2 regions of the Williamsia sp. Y853 genome follow, and region 1 is predicted to be linked to the other one. Evidence: riboswitches for the same ligand, from Rfam matches in the RefSeq annotation. Region 1 holds a riboswitch; the other holds the start of a gene.

Region 1 (3,081 bases):
CGAAAACAGTTGTGTACAGGCCACTCCGGCCAGCACCACCCGGGACATTCCGCCGCCGGCGCCGAGGGCCAGCAGCATCACAAGGGCGAAGGAGAGAACCGCCCCGAGGAACGCGCCCACCGACAGCGACACCGCTCCGGCGCCCAGTCCGAGAACAACGATCACCACTGCGCCCGTGGACGCCCCGGACGAGATGCCGAGGACAAACGGGTCGGCGAGCGGATTGCGCAGCAAAGACTGCATGATCGTCCCGCACAGCGCCAGGCCGGCACCGCAGACGGCCGCGAGCAGTGTGCGCGGGAGGCGAAGCTCCCACACGATGCCGTCCTTGATCCTGCTCACCCCCGAATTGCCGAGACCGAGGTGATCGAGCACCACCGCGTATACGTCGCCTACGGACAGGTTGGCGGGTCCGATGGTGATGACGATGGCGATGGACACGGCCAGCACCACGAGACCGACCAACAGGAGGATCCCGAGCACCGGTCGGGAATCGGTCCGTGCCGGTCGGACTTCGCGGTGGGTGCTGACCGCGGTCAGCGCGACAGTCCCCACTGCTCGAGCGCGGCCGCGGTCTTCTCCGCACCGTCGATGGTGCGGATCGACGGGTTCAGATCGGCACCGTTGAGCACAATGTACCGCTTGTCGCGAACGGCGGTGAGCCGCTGGGTAACCGGGTTCGATTCGAGGAATGCGATCTTGCTGTCGAGGGCGTCGCCGTCGATGCTGCGCCGGCTGAGGTCGGCGAGCACGAGGGCGGTGGGGTCCCGGTCGAGGATGCTCTCCCAGCTGACCTGAGGCCATTCGTTGGTGGTGTCGGCGAATATGTTCTCGGCGCCAACAGAATTGGTGATGATGCCCGACGAACCGCAGCATCCGGCCATATAGGGAGTCTTGGTGTCGGCGAACCAGTACGCCAACGACACACCCGCGGCGTCCACCGATCCCGTTGCCGCCTCGAACCGTTGCTGCAGTTCGGCGATAAACGCCTCACCGCGGTCACGGACGTCGAAAATGGCTGCGAGGTCCCGGATCTCCTTGTAGACGGTGTCGATGCGCAGGGGGTCGGTGCGGGCACCGTCGGCATTCACGCTCGCGTCGGTCTTGCCGTCGCAGTCTGTGGGCGAGAGGTAGTTGGGCACACCGAGCTTGTCGAACTGGTCGCGGTCGGCGACGCCACCTTGTCCGAGTGTGCCACCGAAAGATGCTGAGACGAAGTCGGGTTCGGTGTCGAGGACCACCTCGAAGGACGGATTGTTGTCCGCCAGGCGCGGCACGCGGGAGTTGTCGTCGGCAAGGTTCTCACGAACAGGATCGGTCCAGGTGGCGGTGCCGACCATCCGATCTGCGAGCCCGAGCGAGAGCAGGATCTCGGTGGACCCCTGGTTCAGCGACACCGCGCGCTGCGGCGGTGCGTCGATGGTGACGGTATGACCGCAGTTCTCGATGGTCAGCGGAAAGGCGGACCCGTCTGAAATCGTCTCCGACACCGGTTCATCCATCGTCGACGAACATGCCGAGAGGAGCAGGGCCGAGGTGATCATAAGGGCGGTGGCACCAATGTGCCGCCAAGATGTGCGCATGAAGCGGTACTCCTACATCAGGGCCCAGTCGCGGAGCCGAGGAACTTCTAGACCGATCGGTGAGTAACCGGACTCCGACCCCATTCGAGGTCGTTACCGTTGCGCGTCAGTCCCGGATTCACACCGGGTTCCCTCGCTGATCGTGGCCGCATGGACGGCCTCGGCAACCATATACGGCAGTGACATGCCGGCCGTCAGGCACCTCCGCCGCGGGCCTGTCCACTCCTCGATCGGGCGGCCGTATCTCAGCTCGATCAATGGAAAGTGATGACAATTGGGAACACTTGTCTCCGAACCGGTTCGAAGCCTTCCGCATCGTCGGAGTCCACCGGGTCACCTGGTGGGGGCGTGCACAACCATGACCGGGCAGAAAGCGGTGTGGAGAATGGCCTGACTGACCGAGCCGAGGAGCAGTCCGCGAAACCCGCCGCGGCCGCGGCTTCCCACCACGATGAGTTGAGCGTCACGGGCTGTGTCGACGAGGTACGGCGCGGGGGCCTGGGCCGCGATGCGCGTTTCGACCGCAACGTCGGGATGGTCCTCGCGGTGGCCGGCCATCAGTACGCCGAGGCGCTCGGCGGCTTCATCGTGGACCTGCTGACTGACCTCGGGGTGTCCGTCGTTCCCGCCACTGGAGAATCCTGGATCGGCATGCACCACGATCAGCGAGGTGTTCAGTTCGTCGGCTTGGATGAAGGCGTGGGTCAATGCTGCTTGCGAGTTGGGAGAGCCGTCGACGCCTGCCACCACCGGGCCGGCTGTGGGAGGTCGACGGGGGACCACGACGACGGGGCAGTCGGCGTGGGCGGAGACGTCGGTGCTGACAGACCCGAGCAGCAGGCCGGTGACTCCGCCCATCCCCCGACTGCCGACCACCACCATGTGCGCTGAGCTGGAGATCTCGCGTAATACGAGCGCGGGTTTACCGTCGAACACCTGTCCCCCGACTGCGACGTCGGGATTGGCTGCTTTGACCGTACCGACAGCGATGTCCACGATGCGCTGGGCGTCGTCGTGGAGGGTGTCGATGATGTCTTGGGTCATCACCACGCCCGGCGCGTAGCCCGCCACGATGGTTCCGACCGCCGTGACGACCCGCAACGTCCGACCTTCACGTTCAGCGGCGGCAACAGCCCACGTCAGCGCGTTTTGCCCGTGCTCAGAGCCATCGACTGCCACTACTATTGGCGCGTTCACCGTAGCCATTGCCTGTCCCCTTTGCAGCTGAGATCGTCCAACATGTCCAGTCACTCCACGATCGCCGATCTGGTCGCCGGTTGCAGGCGAACCGCAAACCAAACATCGAAACGTGTCCAGCTCGCTCTGAGCCGATACGAGCGTTGTCCAACCGCTGGTCGACCAGCGGTCTCGAACAAGGACTGCCGCGCGCACGTGTCATGCCACTGATCCAGTGCGACGACGGGCCGATATCCGTTCTGCGCGTGGAGAAAACAGATGTCCGGTTCCTCCAGTAGCCTCGGACTCACCAGCTCATCAA
Region 2 (3,081 bases), on a different contig from region 1:
GAACAGTTCGCCGGGGGCCGGCCCCCAGTGTTCGATCATCGTCGTCCGGAGGTCTTCGGGCAGCGTGCCGAACCAGTCGCGGTAGTCCGCCGCTGACAGCCGGATCGGGTTGGCTGCCAACGCTTCTTCGGTGAGCCAGTCGGGATCTTGTCCACCGGCGGCGATCAGCGTGTGGATCAGTGTGTCCGAATCGTTCTCGGCCAGACCGGGAACCGAGCCGTCGCCGGATTCCGGTCCGATGTCGTAGCCCGCGTCCCGCATGGCCTCGAGCAATCGGAGCAGACTCTGTGGGGTGTCGAGCCCCACTGCGTTCCCGATCCGAGCATGTTTGGTCGGGTATGCAGACAACATCACGGCAACCCGGCGATCAGCCGGTGCGATGTGCCGAAGTAGCCCGTGGCGCACAGCGATTCCGGCGACTCGTGCACACCGTTCGGAATCCGGGCGGTACCAGGGCAGGCCGTCTTCACCGATCTCCTTGAACGAGAACGGAACCGTGATGATCCGTCCGTCGAACTCGGGTACCGCAACCTGCGTGGCGACGTCCAATGGGGACATGCCATCGTCGTTCGCCGCCCATCCGGCACGGGACGATGTCAGGCACAGTCCCTGCAGGATCGGGATGTCCAGACGGGCGAGTTGTTCGATGTTCCAGTTCTCGTCGTCGCCACCGGCCGACGCGGTGGCAGGCGTCGTACCCCCGGCGGCAAGCACCGTGACCACCAGCGCATCGGCCACCGCAAGCTGTTCGAGCAGATCATCGGGCGCGGTCCGCAGCGACGCGCAGAAGATCGGCAGTGCCCGGCCGCCCTTGTCCTCGATCGCGTCGCAGAGTGCGTTGATGTAAGCGGTGTTGCCTGCCAGATGCTGGGCTCGGTAGTACAGAACCGCGATCGTCGGCCCGCTGGTCTCGACCCGGGGTTTGCGTTCCAGAATCCCCCACTGCGCGGTGGTTGCCGGAGAACTGAACCCGTGGCCGGTGAGCAGCAGGGTGTCCGACAAAAACGCGTGGAGGTTCGCGAGATTGTCCGGTCCGCCCTGGGCCAGGTAGTTGTGTGCGTCGGCGGCGACCCCGGGAGCGACCGTCGACATCGACATCAGATCGGGATCGGGCAGCTGTTCACCGGAGAGCACCACGGTCGGCAACCCGGCGGCGATCACCGCGTCCAGGCCCTGTTCCCACATCCGGCGGCCACCGAGAATCCGCACAACCACCAGGTCGGCCCCGTTCAGGAGTCGAGGTAGGTCTTCATCGACGAGAAGACGTGACGGGTTCGCGAGGCGATAGTCGGCGCCGCTCGCCTTGGCCGTCAGCAGATCCGTGTCCGATGTGGACAGCAGCAAGATCACGAGGACCTCCTTGCCGGGAATGCGCGCCCGGCGGTTGGGGTGTAGCAGCGGAGCAACAAGGGTCTGACTTGGGGTTTCCCCATTACAGTGGCGCGACCGTGCCGGATTCTCACCGGCTTCCTCGTTGCGGAATTGCATCAGCATATAAGACCGGCAATTCCAAGTGATCCGACGGCGATGAGTCGGGCAACTGACCGCCACCGAGCGGTGGAAAGTTGATCGGCGCCAGTACCGTGGAACGCATGAGTCGACCGTCCGATCGTTGCCCCGGTGTGTTCTCGGCGCATCCGGCAGCAGATGGCCATCTGGCTCGGATCCGGCTGCCCGGCGGTCTGATCACCCCGATCCAGATGCAATCCCTGGTAGGGGTGGCGGATGACTTCGGCGACGGTCATCTCGAATTGACCTCGCGCGGCAACGTCCAACTGCGTGGGATCGCCGACGTGGACGGTGCCGGCGAACGCATACTCGAGGCCGGCCTGATCCCGTCTCCCAGTCACGAGCGGGTCCGCAACCTGCAGCTTTCAGCATTGACGGGGCGGCGCGGAGGGCTGATCGATGCGCGGCCGATCCTGGACGACTTCGACATCCGCCTGCAGTCCGACCCGGTGCTGGCGAGTCTCCCGGGCCGGATCCTGTTCGGCGTCGACGACGGGCGTGGCGACATCCTCGCCCAGGGTCCCGACATCGGTGTGCTGGCGATCGATGATCGAGCGTTTGACGTGCTCATCGGCGGAAAGCCGACCGGACGTCGGGTCTCGGCAGATGATGCCGCGGCCCTCATGATCGACCTGGCGCATGCGTTTCTGGCTGACCGGTCCGACGAATGGCGCGTGCAGGATGTTGCCGATCGGACCACCATCGACAACATCTTGGCGACACTGCAGACAACTGGTGAATACCCGAGGTCAGAGCCTATTTCGGAACCACGGGTGGGTTGGTTGACGCAGGATCACGACGACCTGGTGGCACTCGGTTCGGTGGTCGCGCATGGACGGGTCCCGGCGCGAGTCGGCGAGTTCCTGGCTGCCATCGAACGCGACATCTACCTGACGCCGCAAAAAGAGATCCTGATCGTTGACCTGTCAGAAGGCATGGCCGACACCGTACTTCGGGTGATGGCACCGATGGGCCTGATCTTCGACGAGAGTTCACCATGGACCAAGGTCACCGACTGCACCGGATCACCCGGCTGCGACAAATCGCATGCCGATGTCCGTCGGGATTTGGAACTGCACCTGACGTCAGATGACGTCGCGGTCGACGACCGTGAGCACTGGGTCGGCTGCGAACGCGGGTGCGGTTCGCCTCAAGAGAACCATCTTCGGGTCGAAGCCACAGCGACGGGGTACAAGCGTCGCCGACTCTGATCGGCATCTATGGTGGCGAGCACTATGTACACCTACATTCGAGACGGCGCCGAGATCTACCGGCAGTCATTCGCGACAATTCGTGCCGAATCCGACCTCACCATGTTCGACGATGACCTGTCGCAGGTGGTTGTCCGGATGATCCATGCCTGCGGTCAGGTCGATCTGACCGCCGACGTGCGAGCCAGTGCAGGTCTGGTGACCGCGGCCCGCACGGCGATGGAAGCCGGAGCGCCGATCCTCTGCGATGCGAACATGGTCGCGTCCGGCGTGACCCGCAAGCGGTTGCCCGCAGACAACGATGTGCTCTGTCTACTCGGCGACAGTCGGGTCCCGGACTTGGCTGCGGAACTGGAGACCA

Evidence for each region. Region 1 has a riboswitch for cobalamin ahead of AC1TPF_RS14460 (ABC transporter substrate-binding protein). Riboswitches for the same ligand answer to the same signal wherever they lie in the genome.
Region 2: another riboswitch for cobalamin. It lies ahead of cobN (cobaltochelatase subunit CobN); the one in region 1 lies ahead of AC1TPF_RS14460 (ABC transporter substrate-binding protein).

The regions. Positions count from the first base shown of each region.
Region 1 is NZ_JBXCJC010000002.1:532,119-535,199, forward strand. Features, by position in the region: gene AC1TPF_RS14455 (FecCD family ABC transporter permease) at 1-483, opposite strand, end outside; gene AC1TPF_RS14460 (ABC transporter substrate-binding protein) at 537-1,502, opposite strand; cobalamin riboswitch at 1,625-1,770, opposite strand; gene AC1TPF_RS14465 (universal stress protein) at 1,917-2,789, opposite strand.
Region 2 is NZ_JBXCJC010000003.1:533,198-536,278, reverse strand. Features, by position in the region: gene cobN (cobaltochelatase subunit CobN) at 1-1,350, opposite strand, end outside; adenosylcobalamin (AdoCbl) riboswitch at 1,403-1,478, opposite strand; gene cobG (precorrin-3B synthase) at 1,593-2,720, shown strand; gene AC1TPF_RS18650 (precorrin-8X methylmutase) at 2,745-3,081, shown strand, end outside.